DNA from 4 places in the Limnohabitans sp. genome. Region 3 is predicted to be linked to each of the others. Evidence: predicted binding sites of a transcription regulator. Region 3 holds the regulator's gene; each other region holds the start of a gene.

Region 1 (3,557 bases), 1.8 Mb from region 3:
GCTTGCAGATCGCGCTCGATTTGTTGCGGATTCTGCCCACGCGGGGATTCCGACGTGGTGCGCGACTCAGGCCCCGGGCTGACTGCAGGAGCGACGGCACGCATTGCTGCAGGCCGCGTCCCGGAAATCACCGTCACCGCCTGGGGGGCCATGCGTTCGCATTGCTGGATGTCTCTGGGGGCGTTGGTGTACTCGTTGCCACAGCGGTAAATCACCTCTTGGGACCATGCAGCAACACCCCAGCTCATGCCTGCACCGAACAGCACACCCCCCAGGATGGATGACAAACGCCTGTATGTAAGCAATCGAAACATGACCATGATTTGACTTTGTAGCAAATCGACCAGGGAAAAAACCAAAACCACATTGAACCAGAAAAAAAGGACGGCCAAGGCCGTCCTTTTTGAATTGCACGCACCGTGCAATCCGCACATGCCTTTTTACAACGAGTAGTACATGTCGTACTCGACCGGAGACACCTCGACGCGGCTGCGCGTGACTTCTTGCATCTTCAGCTCGATGTACGAATCGATCCATGCATCCGTGAACACACCGCCTTTGGTCAGGAAAGCGCGGTCAGCATTCAAGGCTTCGAGTGCCTGATCCAGGCTGGAGCAAACGGTGGGCACCAGTTTGTCTTCCTCCGGGGGCAGGTGGTACAGGTCTTTGGTCGCAGCTTCGCCCGGGTGGATCTTGTTCTCGATACCGTCCAGACCTGCCATCAACAGGGCAGCAAAACCCAGATAGGGGTTGCACAGCGGATCGGGGAAGCGCGCTTCCACGCGGCGGGCCTTGTCTGATGCGACGTTAGGAATGCGGATCGAGGCGGAACGGTTCTTGGCCGAATAGGCCAATTTCACGGGGGCTTCGAAATGGGGCACCAAGCGCTTGTAGCTGTTGGTACCAGGGTTGGTGATGGCGTTCAGAGCACGAGCGTGCTTGATGATGCCACCGATGTAATACAGGGCAAACTCGGACAGACCGGCGTAGCCGTTGCCTGCGAACAGGTTTTTGCCGTCTTTCCAGATGGACTGGTGAACGTGCATGCCGGAGCCGTTGTCGCCAGCATAGGGTTTGGGCATGAAGGTGGCGGTTTTGCCGTAAGCGTTGGCCACGTTGTGGATCACGTACTTTTGCAGCAGTGTCCAGTCAGCACGCTCGACCAAGGTGGAGAACTTGGTGCCGATTTCGCACTGGCCAGCGCCAGCCACTTCGTGGTGGTGCACTTCGACCGGGATGCCCACGGATTCGAGGATCAGGGCCATTTCGCTGCGCATGTCGTGCGTGCTGTCAACGGGCGGCACGGGAAAGTAACCGCCCTTGACGCGGTTGCGGTGGCCTTTGTTGCCGCCGTCCATCTTGGTGCCGCTGTTCCATGGGGCTTCGGCTTCGTCGATGGCGTAAAAAGTGTTGTTTGGCTCGGTGCTCCAACGCACTTCGTCGAACAAGAAAAATTCTGGCTCAGGACCGAAGTAGGCGGTGTCGCCCAGGCCCGATTGCTTGAGGTATGTCTCAGCACGCTTGGCGATCGAACGTGGGTCACGCTCGTAGGCCTTGCCATCGGTGGGCTCGATCACGTCGCAGATCATGACCAAGGTGACTTCTTCGAAAAAGGGGTCAATGATGGCGCTGGCAGCATCCGGAATCAACAACATGTCCGACGCTTCGATGCCCTTCCAGCCGGCGATGGAGGAGCCGTCAAAGGCTTGACCGTCCTCGAACTTGTTCTCGTCAAACTGTGACACGGGCACCGTGATGTGCTGCCATTTGCCACGGGTATCGGTAAAGCGGAAATCAATGAACTTGACTTCGTTTTCTTTCACCATCTTCATCACGTCTGCGACGGTCTTGGCCATCAAATTCTCCTGGGTATAAAAAGTTGGAAAGTGTACGCATTGACCATGCAGTTTTTGTGCCAACTTGCCCCATGGCACCCGCCCCAACGGCTCGGGTGCACCACGCCCCCAAGCCATGCCCATCTGGCGCTGTGCTCTGAAGGCTCAACCAGCCCACCCACCCCCGTTGAAGCACTAAAATGGTGCATTATTGCTCCATTTTAGTGCAAACCCTTTTAACGCACCAATTCGGGGCCATACTGCAGGGAGAAGGCGGTCAAACCCTGGCGCAGATCGAGGTAAGCAGCTTGTGCCGCATCGGGCACCCCTTTGACGCCCAGCTCGATGTGCCGACCCCACTGTGGGTGGTCCACGCTGGGCAAACTGAACACCTTGACGGCGGGGTGTGCGGTTTCGATCGACTCCATCAGCGGGGTCAGGGTCGCCTCCATGGCACCCCAAATGATGACCGACATTTCAAGATGCGCGTTTTGAAGAAAGTACTGGCTGTAATGCGTCTCCAGAACCGACTCGATCATGGGCCAGGCCATGACCGGGAAACCAGGCACGAAATGCACAACGCCCTGGCCAGTCCCCTGGCAACTGAAGCCGGGAATCTTGTTGTAGGGATTGCGGATGATGGTCGCGCCTTGCGGAAAGACGCCCATATTGAGGCGATGGATGTTGTCCGCCCGCTCGGGCTCATAAGCTACCCCCTGCTCTTTGGCTGTGTCCTGCATCCGTTCTTGAATCAAGGCCCTGGCTTCGGGATGCAAAATCATGGGCACCCCCAGGGCGCGGCCAGCGCATTGGCGGGTATGGTCGTCCGGGGTGGCCCCAATACCGCCGCAACTGAACACCACATCGGCTGAGTCAAACGCCCTTTGCAAGCTGGCCGTGATGCGCTCTGGCGAATCACCGATGTATTCGGCCCAACTCAGGCTCAAACCACGGGCTGCCATCAACGCGATGACTTTGGGCAGGTGCTTGTCCTGGCGTTTGCCGGACATGATTTCGTCACCAATGACGACCAGGCCAAAAGCAGGGGTCATGTTGTGCATGGAGAAAAAGAAAACTTAACGGCTTTCGCGCGGATCGACATCCGTGACATCGTTTTTGGGGTTACCCGCCAAAACCTGGGACGGCCCCAAAGCTGCAGCCAGCCGGGCGCCAGCGTGGGGCGAACCGGGCTTGGCAGGTTGCAAAGGAGCCAACTCGGGGGCCTGAGGCTCCTGACGCATGGCTTGCAAAGCACTCAAGGCAAAATGCGCAAACCACAATGACGCAAAGGCAAAGACCAGGGTGTAAATCCAGATCGCTAGGGGCACCAAAATGACAAAAGCCGCTGCAAACAAAGCGCCCGAAGCCCAGAGCAAACTGGGCGCGGTCCCCATCAAGCCAGAGACCAACCCCATGGTCCAAAAGCCCATTCGGTGTCGCGACATCAGCGCATGCCTCTCGGGCGCACTGGCAAACTCGGCCAATACATCAAAAGCCATGATGCGGTAGGCAAGCCAGCCCCAGATCAAAGCAGGCAACACCATGGCCAAGGGCGGCACCACCCACATGGGCAAGGTGATCAGGAGTGCCCCCAGGGCCAACAACATGGACCACAAAGCCCAGCCCAACCCCCGCAGGAAACTGCCACCCTTTTTCTGGGCAAGCCCCTCAAATCGTCGCTCTGCCACCAATCGGGTGAGCGCAGGGGTCATCAACCACGAA
Region 2 (3,557 bases), 460 kb from region 3:
TGGTCAAAGTCAGGCTGTGTGGGGCCATGGCTTCACGGCCATAACCCACGCGCTTGCCCACCATGAAGGCACCAACCAAGCCAGCCACAGCGGCGTTGATGTGCACCACGGTGCCGCCAGCGAAGTCCAGCGCGCCCCACTGCCAGATCAGACCGGCTTTGGATGTCATTTCGTCGGCGACTTCTTTGGCGGTGTAGGCGTCAGGACCCATCCAGAACCAGACCATGTGGGCGACAGGCAGGTAGCTGAAGGTGAACCACAGCACCATGAAGGCCAGCACGGCAGAGAACTTGATGCGCTCAGCGAATGCACCCACGATCAGCGCGCAAGTGATGCCTGCGAACGTGGCCTGGAAAGCGGCGAACGAGATTTCAGGAATGACCACCCCTTTGCTGAAGGTGGCTGCGTTGGCAAAGGTGCCTGCTGCGTTGTCCCAAATGCCTTTCATGAACAGGCGGTCAAAACCGCCGATGAAGGCATTGCCCTCGGTGAACGCCAGGCTGTAGCCATAAATGAACCACAACACGGTGATCATCGAGAAGGTGACTACCACTTGCATCAGCACCGACAGCATGTTTTTGCTGCGGACCAAGCCGCCGTAGAACAGGGCCAGCCCCGGAATGACCATCATGATCACCAAAATGGTGGCCACCATCATCCAGGCAATGTCGCCCTTGTTGGGCACCGCCGCTGGCGCGGCTTCGGCCGCTGCCGCGGCGGGTGCCGCTTCCGGTTTGGCTTCTGCGGCAGGAGCTGTAACGGCAGCAGGGGCAGTCTGTGCGGTGGCAACAGAGGTCGCACCGAACAGGCCCAAGCCCAGGCTCAAGCCCAAGGCCAGAGTTGCGAATAGCTTTTTCATCAATGACTCTCTTTCTGATCGATCAAAGGGCTTCGCCACCGGTCTCACCGGTGCGGATGCGAACCACTTGTTCGAGGTCGTAAACAAAAATCTTGCCGTCGCCGATCTTGCCGGTGCGGGCACCGGATTCAATGGCTTCGATCACACGCTCGACCAACTCGTCAGAGACGGCCGCTTCGATCTTCACCTTGGGTAAAAAGTCGACGACGTATTCAGCGCCACGGTACAGCTCGGTGTGGCCTTTTTGACGACCAAAGCCTTTGACTTCGGTCACAGTGATGCCCTGCACGCCGATGCCCGACAGTGCTTCACGCACTTCGTCCAGCTTGAAGGGTTTGATGATGGCGGTCACCAGTTTCATGATGGCTCCTTGGTTGGAATGGGTGAAATCAGAAGGTGTACTTCAGGCCAACGACCAATGCGTCTTTGCCGTTGTACTTGCCTCTGAAAGAATAAACGTTCCTGTTTGCATCTGTACCCACAAAGGCTGCCGATGCAGTTAAACCATTTTCAATATCTTTGACGAGGGTCAAGGCGTAATCGGTGTATGAAGCGTTGGCAATGTTCTGAACGCTCTGGTAACCCACATGGGGCGTTAAAGTCAATCCATTGCCCAAATCAAGGGCCGCACTCAGGTCAAGGTAATAGCTGTTTTTGCTGTTTGGATTACCAAACAAATTGGAAATGGCATGGGAGTACTTGGCCGTGAATACCCCGTAAGTCAGGCCACCATAAACTTCGTTGGTGTTGGCATTGGCAAATCCAGGGACATTGCCCAATTTGTTGCCGCTGTATTCATAACGCAAAAAACCCGCGTCATAAGACACATCGCCCACGGCACCCTTGTAACCACCGTACAAGTCAACTTCAACGTTGGCATCGCCGCCCGAATCCTTGATCCACTTGATGGTCGAAGCCCAGGCGCCTGCATACAAACCGCTCTTTTGGGCGTAATCAAAACCGCCTTGCACTGCCGGCTCCAGTCGAGACTGGGAAATACCACGGTAACGGTAGTCAGAAACCACCCCTGCATTGAACGACAAGGTGCTCTCGCCGGCCTGCGCCCGGGCTGCACCGGTGAGCAACAACAAGGACAAAGTCAGCAAAGAAGGTACGAGGATGTTTTTCATGGAAAGCTCCTGTAAGCAAAAAAGGACAAGCCATTCAAGCACGGACCGTGCCAATCCACCCCAGCGTCAACGTTCGGGGTTTTCCCCATGCATTCCTCACCCGTGCATGCTTGAATGGCATTCCAACAAGTTCTTTGCGCCGGGACTGCGCCACAGGACACGCAAAATTGCACCAAAACAGGGCAAGGAGGGTTTATGAGTCTCAGTTTGGTGCGAAGTCGCGCCCTGATCGGTCTGCAGGCACCACCCGTCACCGTCGAAGTGCACTTGGCCAATGGTCTGCCCAGCTTTACCCTGGTGGGCTTGGCCGATGTCGAAGTCAAAGAAGCCCGCGAACGGGTGCGCTCTGCCTTGCAAAACAGCGGGCTGGACTTTCCGCACAACAAACGCATCACCGTGAACCTGGCTCCAGCCGACCTGCCCAAGGATTCGGGTCGGTTGGACTTACCGATCGCACTGGGCATTTTGGCGGCCAGCGGGCAGATCGATGCCAGCAAACTGGCGGGCTACGAGTTTGCAGGCGAGCTGTCGCTGTCGGGTGAGCTGCGCCCAGTGCGCGGCGCACTGGCCATGAGCCTGGTGCTGCGCCAGCAGCAAGTTCGAACGCGGCTGGTCTTGCCACCCGGCAGCGCCGAAGAAGCGGCGCTGGTGCCCGATGCCGAAGTGTTCAGGGCACGGCATCTGCTCGATGTGGTGCAACAGTTTTTGCCCCCCTCCAACGAAGCTCTTCCAGAGCCCGGCGATGGCTGGGCCCGCATGGCACCGAGCACTCCGAACACCCCTCCACGGTATGCCGACCTGGCCGATGTGAAAGGCCAAGCCGGCATCAAACGGGTGCTGGAGATCGCCGCTGCCGGAGGCCATTCGCTGCTCATGGTCGGCCCGCCGGGTTCGGGCAAGTCCATGCTGGCCCAGCGCTTTGCGGGTTTGCTGCCGCCCATGGCCATCGAAGACGCCTTGGAATCGGCAGCCATTGCCAGCCTGGCGGGGCGTTTTGACCTGACGCGCTGGGCACAACGCCCCACGGGTCAGCCGCACCACTCGGCCAGCGCGGTGGCCTTGGTGGGCGGCGGCTCGCCACCGCGCCCAGGCGAGATCTCACTGGCGCACCACGGTGTGCTGTTTCTGGACGAGCTGCCCGAATTTCCGCGTGCGGCGCTGGAGGCCCTGCGCGAACCTCTGGAGACGGGCACCATCACCATCGCCCGCGCCGCTCGGCGGGCCGAGTTTCCGGCGCGCTTTCAGTTGATCGCGGCCATGAACCCCTGCCCTTGCGGCTATTTGGGCAGCGCCACACGGGCCTGCCGCTGCTCACCCGACCAGGTCAGCCGCTACCAAGGCAAGCTGAGTGGCCCGCTGCTGGACCGCATCGACCTGCACATCGAAGTGCCCAGCCTACCCGCGCAAGACCTGCTGAACGCCCCACCCGGTGAAAGCACCACCGCCATCGCGGCCCGCAGCCAGGTCGCCCGCGAACGCGCCCTGGCCCGCCAAGGTTGCGCCAACGCCGACCTGCAAGGTCAGGCCATTGACGCACAAGCGCGCTTGGACGACAACGCCACCGCCTT
Region 3 (3,557 bases):
CCCCAGCCGAGCGCGTTTTTTTCAGGCAAAAACGTGAGGGGCTCAACGAATACACCGAAGGCGAAGCCGAAGAGGTCACCTACGACAACCAGACTGACATCGTGACCCTGATGCGTCGTGCCGAGGTGCGCATCCTGCGCGGCACCGAAGTGGCCAACCAGCTTCATGGCCACAGCATCGTGTTCAACAACAGCACCGAAGTGGTGACTGTGGATGGTCAAACTGCTCAAGCTGCAGAGCAACGCACTCGCGCCACGCTGGTGCCACGGGTCAAATCATCGGCGGCTGAAGCCACTGTGACGGGGCCGACCTTGCGCTCCAGCCCCAGCACCGTGCCAGCACAAAAGCCATGATTCAGACAGAAGACAACAGCCGCCTGCAAGCGCGCCACCTGAAGAAAGCTTACGGCAGCCGAAAAGTGGTGCACGACGTGTCGGTGCAAGTGGACAAGGGTGAAGTGGTGGGTCTGCTGGGCCCCAACGGCGCGGGCAAAACCACTTCTTTTTACATGATCGTGGGCCTGGTTCGGGCCGATGGCGGGCAGATTTTGATCGACGGCGAAGACGTCACCCGCATGCCCATCCACAAGCGCTCGCGCATGGGCTTGTCGTATTTGCCGCAAGAGGCGTCCATCTTTCGCAAGCTCTCGGTGGCCGACAACGTGCGCGCCATTTTGGAGCTGCAAACCGACGCGCAAGGCCGCGCCCTGAGCAGCGCCGATGTGGAAAAACGCCTGACCGAATTGCTAAACGATTTGCGGGTGGACCACCTGCGCGACTCGCCGTCGGTGGCCTTGTCAGGCGGTGAGCGTCGCCGCGTGGAGATTGCCCGCGCCTTGGCCACTGACCCGCGTTTCATCTTGCTGGACGAGCCCTTTGCCGGTATCGACCCGATTGCCGTGATCGAGATTCAGCGCATCATCGCCTTTCTCAAAGAGCGCGGCATTGGCGTGCTGATCACCGACCACAACGTGCGCGAGACGCTGGGCATTTGCGACCACGCCTACATCATCAGCGAAGGACGTGTATTGGCCGAAGGCACGCCCGAAGAGATCGTGGCCAACCCCGAGGTACGCCGGGTGTATCTGGGCGAACACTTCAGGATGTGATGAACACCCCACGCGTCCGCAACCTGAGCGCACAGCCATGAAACCCGGCCTGTCGCTTCGCATGTCACAGCACCTGGCGCTCACGCCCCAGTTGCAACAATCGATCCGCCTGCTGCAACTGTCCACCCTGGAGCTGTCACAAGAAGTTGACCAGATGCTGGACGACAACCCCTTTTTGGAGCGCGCCGAAGAAGAAGCGCCCGCCGAAGCGTTTGGCCTGGACCAAGCCGATGCCCACGTCAGCTTGGGCGACCGGGTGAGTGAAAGCGCCAGCACATCCAGCAGCAGCGACGACAGCCCCAGCGAAACCCGCGACGAAGCGGTGACCGACGTGGCCGAAAGTTGGGACGGCGACGGCAGCGTGGACATGCGCCCCGACGACAGCGAGTGGGGCGGCGACGCCACACCGCGCCAAAACAACGGCGAAGAAACTGCCGACGCCATCGACCTGGCCCGCAGCAGTGGCTCGCTGACCGACTTTTTGCACCGCCAGGCCTTGTCGCTGCGCCTGTCCGAACTTGACCGTGCGGCGCTGCGCTTTTTGATCGAGTCGCTGAATGAAGACGGCTACCTGACCGACACCTTGCCCGAGTTGGCCGCCAGCCTGGCAGGCACCGATGACTTTGAACAAATCGACGAACTGGTGCACCGCTTCACCGTGGCGCTGGGCTTGCTGCAATCGCTCGAACCCGTGGGCGTGGGCGCGCGCGACCTGGCCGAGTGCCTGCGCATCCAAATCAAAGCTTGGCTGAAAGACGAACCCACTCACGAAGTGGCCCAAGCGGCGCTCACCATCTGCGCCCAGCCGCTGGAAATGCTGGCCAAACGCGACTTCAAACGCTTGGCGGTGGCCTGCGGCCTGAGCGAAACCGTGGTCAAAGCCGCCATTCCCTTCATTGCCCGGCTCGAACCCAAGCCCGGGCGTCCCTTTGCGCTGGCCGAGCAAAACATCATCATCCCCGATGTGCTGGTGGTGAACACCAGCAAGACGGGCACAGCCAGGTTCCGCATCCTGCTCAACCCCGATGTGATGCCTAAGCTGCGCGTGCATGACATTTACGCCAACGCCCTGCGCGGTGGCAAGGGCGACAACCACGCGGGTTTACAGCAGCGCCTGCAGGAAGCGCGCTGGTTCATCAAGAACATCCAGCAGCGCTTTGACACCATTTTGCGCGTGTCCACCGCCATCGTGGAGCGGCAGAAAAACTTTTTCACGCACGGCGCGCTGGCCATGCGCCCACTGGTGCTGCGCGAAATCGCCGACGAGCTGGGCATGCACGAGTCGACCATCAGCCGTGTGACCACGGCCAAGTACATGGCCACGCCGCAAGGCACTTTTGAGCTGAAGTATTTCTTTGGCTCAGGCTTGGGCACCGACAGCGGCAGCGCCGCATCGAGCACCGCCGTGCGGGCGCTCATCAAACAATTTGTGGCCGCTGAAAAACCCGCCAAACCGCTGTCTGACAACCAGATATCCGAGATGCTGAAAGAGCAAGGCATCGACTGCGCCCGCCGCACGGTGGCCAAGTACCGCGAAGCCCTGAAGATCGCCCCTGCCAACCTGCGCAAAACCCTGTGAAAGTATTTGAGTGAATTCATTGAACCTGTTCATGCCCTGCGCCGCTGGCGTGGAGGGCTTTTTGGCCGACGAAGTGCACGCCATCACCGGACTCACAGGCCACGACCTGATGACGGGCCGCGGCGGCGTGATGGCCCGCGCCTCGTGGCGCGATGCGATGCGCATCAACCTGCACAGCCGCTTGACCCAACGCGTGCTGGTGCAGTTGTCGGTCACCGATTACCGCAACGAAAACGACCTGTACAACGCCGCCAGCGAAGTGGCTTGGGAAATCTGGTTCACGCCCAAGCAGACCTTCAAGATCGACATCACCGCGCAGCACAGCCCGCTGACCAGCCTGAACTTTGCGGCCCTCAAGATCAAAGACGCGGTGGCCGACCGCTTTCGCGCCAAGCGCGGCGAGCGCCCCAACGTGGACACCACTTGGCCCGACGTGCGCATTTATGCCCACCTGACGCCCGAAACGGCCACGCTCTACATCGACACCTCGGGCGAACCTCTGTTTAAGCGCGGCTGGCGCACCGACAAGGGCGACGCGCCTTTGAAGGAAACCCTGGCCGCCGCCATGATCGCCGCCAGTGGATGGGACACCACGGTTCCACTTTATGACCCCTGCTGCGGCAGCGGCACCATCCCGATCGAAGCGGCCCAAATCGCCTGCGGCATCGCCCCTGGTTTGCAGCGGCGCTTTGGTTTCGAGAAACTGCTGCCCTTCCAGAACCACGTCTGGCAAGGCCTGATCGAAGAAGCCCGCGACCTGGAACACGAACCCACCGCGCCCGTCTTTGGCAGCGATGTGGCGTTCCGCATGGTCGACTTTGCCGAGCGCAACGCCGAACGCGCAGGTGTGTCGGGTGTGATCGAATTCCG
Region 4 (3,557 bases), 400 kb from region 3:
GCCCCCAGAAAGACCAAGAACATGAGCAGCGAGACCATGGCCGCGCGCAAATTGAGGTGCGTGGTTTTCATGTGCCTTAACCCATCTTGTTGATCGCGAAGCTCTTGATGTACTCCTCGGGCTTGGCCGGGTCAAACTCTTTGCCCATGATCTTGTGCTTGGGGTAAGGCGTGGTGGCTGCAAAGCTGTGGCCCAGCTCTTTCATGTGCTTGCGCGCATCGGTGATGAGGAACACTTTCTCGGCGATTTGCTTGTAGTTCACATCGCCTTTGACATAACCCCAGCGCTTCATTTGCGTGAGCATCCACACCGCCATGCTTTGCCAGGGCATGGGGTCAAAGTCCGCGCGACCGGGCACGTTTTGCACCTTGCCCAAACCGTCGGCAAACTTGCCGGTCAGCACTTGGGCAATCACAGCCTCGGGCTGGTTCAGGTACTGCGCGGGTGAAATCACCTTGGCGATCAGTTCCCGGTTTTCGGGCTTGCGGGCCATGGCTGCGGCCGTGAGCACCGCGCGGTAGAGCGCTGCGAAGGTGTTGGGGTTCTTCTGGATGAACTCGGTGCTGGTGCCAAAGGCGCAGCAGGGGTGCCCGTCCCACAGCTCTTTGGTCAGGATGTGGATGAAACCGACTTCGTCGAACACCGCCCGCTGGTTGAAGGGATCGGGTCCGAGGAAACCGTCGATGTTGCCCGAGCGCAAGTTGGCCACCATCTCTGGGGGTGGTACCACGCGAATTTGCACATCGGTGTCGGGGTTGATGCCGTTTTCGGCCAAGTAATAGCGCAGCAAAAAGTTGTGCATCGAATAATCGAAAGGCACTGCAAACTTGAAGCCCTTCCAGTTTTTCGGGTCGCGGTTGTTCTTGTGCTTGACAGCCAGCGTGATGGCTTGGCCGTTGATGTTCTGGATGGTCGCCACATTCATGGGCGTGGCGTTGGCGCCCAAACCCATGCTGATGGCCAAGGGCATGGGCGACAGGAAGTGCGTGGCGTCGTACTCCTTGTTGATCATCTTGTCGCGAATCAGCGCCCAACCGGCGGTCTTGGTCACTTCGACATTCAGGCCCTGCTTTTGGTAAAAGCCCAGCGGATCGGCCATGATGAGTGGCGTGGCGCAGGTGATCGGGATGAAGCCGATCTTGAGGTTGGTTTTTTCCAAAGGGCCTTTGCTTTGCGCCAAGGCCTGCAAGCTGGCCACAGGCAGCACGCTGGCAATGGCGGCCATGGCGGTCTTTTTGCCCACTGCGCGCAAGAACAGGCGGCGCTCTTCGTCGTGTGGAAACAGCGACTTGACCAGTGTGGCCTCGATGAACTCCTGGCTGTAGGCCTCGAACTCGGCGGTCTCTGAACGCGCACGCAACTGGGCTGCAGCCGCATCGGCTGCAACAGCCGCATGGTGGTCGGCGGGTGAATGGTCACGGCCGCAGCTGCACTTGAGCATCAGGGGACGGTCGGCGTTGTACGGGTCGAAATATTCAGACATGGCAACCTCGCTTTGTTGGAGATGCTCAGGTCTATGCAAGCTGCGGGCCAGAAAACCTTGCCCATGCGCCATTGGGGGCGTGCTTCTTCATTTAGCAAGCCGCTTGTCGATGCGGCGTAGGGCTGGCCCTACAAATCCCGGGCAGGTCGAACCAGGTCAATAGCGCCCGACGATGCTTTGCGCATACAAAGCCAACTCCACATCGTTCTTGGTGCCGGTCTTTTCCAGGATGCGTGCACGGTAAGTGCTCACCGTGTTGGGGGCCAGACTCAGTTGTGCACCAATTTCGCTCACGGTGTGTCCCTGGATCAACAAAAGATAGACCTGGTGTTCGCGGTGCGACAGCATGTCGATCCCGGTTTTGGTGCGTCCTTGGCTGACCAAGCTGGCCAAGGCCTCGGCGGTGGCCCGCGTGACGTGCATGCCGCCTGCGGCCACGCGGCGCAGCGCGGCCATCAGTTCATCCGGGTCGGTGCTTTTGTTCAGATAACCCGAGGCTCCGAGCTGAATGCAGCGCACCGCGTATTGTTTTTCGGGGTAGGTACTGAGCATCAGCACGGGCAGACCCGGCCAGTCCCGCCGCAGCGCTTGCAGCACATTCAGACCGTCCATGCCCGGCAAGGCGATGTCGAGCAAGACCACATCGAGGCCCTGCAAGCCCTGCAGCCTGTGCACCTCGTCCAGCACGCCGGGACCGGTGTCGGCCTCGGCCACGACCTGCAGTGCGGGGTCGTCGGCCAGCACCATCTTCAGGCCCTCGCGCACGATCTTGTGGTCGTCGCCCAGCAGCACACGCACGGCGGCGTTCATGCGGCCACCTCGTGGGCAGCCAAGGGCATGGACAAGCGCATGCGCGTGCCCCTGCCGGGTTGGCTGTCGATGTCGATCACGCCACCAAAGTGGCGCGCCCGCTCGCGCATGCCCAGGATGCCGTAAGCCTGCGGCGACTCAAACACCTGTGGCAAAGCACCGCAGCCATCGTCTTCCACCGACAAGTGCAACCAGCCCTCGCGCTCCACGATGTCCACGTCCACCGTGCGCGCCCGGGCGTGGCGGCCCACGTTGCTGAGCATCTCCTGGAAGATGCGAAACACCGCCATGGCCATGGGCTCAGGCAACTCCCGCTGCTCGTTGACTTCCATGCACCACTTGAGTTGCTGTTCTGCCGACTGCACAAACTCCTGCGCCTGCCACTCCAAAGCACCCCACAGGCCCTGGTGGTCCAGGATGCTGGGGCGCAGGTCGGTGATGATGCGGCCCACATTGACCACCGCGTTTTCGATCAAGCGGCTCATGTTCTGGCACTTTTCTCGCATTTTTCCGCGCATGTTGTCGCGCTGGCCTGGGGCCTCCACGGCCGCACGCTGCTCTTGCTCAGACAAGCGCTTGTCCAGCCAGCCCACATCCATCTTCAGGGCCACCAGCAAGCTGCCCAACTCGTCGTGCACTTCACGCGCGATGCGGGTGCGCTCTTCTTCGCGCACCGCCTCGGACCAGGCGGCCAGTTCGCGCAGTTGTTGCAAGGCGGTTTCCAGCGCCTGCGTGCGTTCGGCCACGCGCAGCTCCAGTTCGTTTTTGGCCTGGTGCAAAGCGTGTTCGGCCCGCTTGCGTTCGGTGATGTCGACAAAGGTGACCACCGCACCGCGCACTTGGCCCTGGTCAAACACCGGGTAGCTCGAATACTCCACCGGAAAGCTGCTGCCGTCAGCGCGCCAAAACACCTCGCTGTCGATGCGGCAGGGCTGGCCTTGGCGAAAGGCGTTGTAAATCGGGCAGTCGTCCAAGGGGTAATGCGTGCCATCGGCATGGGCGTGGTGCGTCAGCACATGCATGTTTTGGCCCAGCACCTGCTCGGGCTGCAGGCCGATCATGCGGGCACCGGCCGGGTTGATGAAGACGCACAGGCCGTCCAGATCGACACCAAAAACCCCTTCCCCTGTAGATGCGAGCATCAGGCCCAAAGGGTCGCGCCAGGCCGGGGTCTCGCTGGGGCGCATGGCGGGGAGGGGGTATGCGTCGAAGTCCATGAACACCCCAAGCAAACGGCGTGCCATACCTGCTCTTCGCCTTGCGA

What was found. Region 3 encodes sigma-54, which starts transcription at its own class of promoters, with help from an activator protein. Its sites were predicted from a motif close to TGGCANGNAANCTGCTTT; they were not measured.
Region 1: a site for sigma-54 is predicted at 1,901-1,918, ahead of glnA (type I glutamate--ammonia ligase). Genes of this name have one in related genera too.
Region 2: a site for sigma-54 is predicted at 2,025-2,042, ahead of HEQ17_RS14365 (TorF family putative porin). Genes of this name have one in related genera too.
Region 4: a site for sigma-54 is predicted at 1,516-1,533, ahead of HEQ17_RS14035 (CmpA/NrtA family ABC transporter substrate-binding protein). Genes of this name have one in related genera too.

The regions. Positions count from the first base shown of each region.
Region 1 covers NZ_JAAVVW010000003.1:15,879-19,435, reverse strand. Annotated here, with positions in the region: gene HEQ17_RS02960 (hypothetical protein) at 1-392, opposite strand, end outside; gene glnA (type I glutamate--ammonia ligase) at 441-1,856, opposite strand; gene HEQ17_RS02950 (molybdopterin-binding protein) at 2,072-2,887, opposite strand; gene HEQ17_RS02945 (EI24 domain-containing protein) at 2,912-3,557, opposite strand, start outside.
Region 2 covers NZ_JAAVVW010000003.1:2,274,652-2,278,208, reverse strand. Annotated here, with positions in the region: gene amt (ammonium transporter) at 1-859, opposite strand, end outside; gene glnK (P-II family nitrogen regulator) at 882-1,220, opposite strand; gene HEQ17_RS14365 (TorF family putative porin) at 1,249-1,989, opposite strand; gene HEQ17_RS14360 (YifB family Mg chelatase-like AAA ATPase) at 2,185-3,557, shown strand, end outside.
Region 3 covers NZ_JAAVVW010000003.1:1,812,305-1,815,861, forward strand. Annotated here, with positions in the region: gene lptA (lipopolysaccharide transport periplasmic protein LptA) at 1-353, shown strand, start outside; gene lptB (LPS export ABC transporter ATP-binding protein) at 350-1,108, shown strand; gene HEQ17_RS12080 (RNA polymerase factor sigma-54) at 1,146-2,687, shown strand; gene HEQ17_RS12085 (THUMP domain-containing protein) at 2,698-3,557, shown strand, end outside.
Region 4 covers NZ_JAAVVW010000003.1:2,208,662-2,212,218, reverse strand. Annotated here, with positions in the region: gene ntrB (nitrate ABC transporter permease) at 1-71, opposite strand, end outside; gene HEQ17_RS14035 (CmpA/NrtA family ABC transporter substrate-binding protein) at 77-1,483, opposite strand; gene HEQ17_RS14030 (response regulator transcription factor) at 1,640-2,293, opposite strand; gene HEQ17_RS14025 (PAS domain S-box protein) at 2,290-3,537, opposite strand.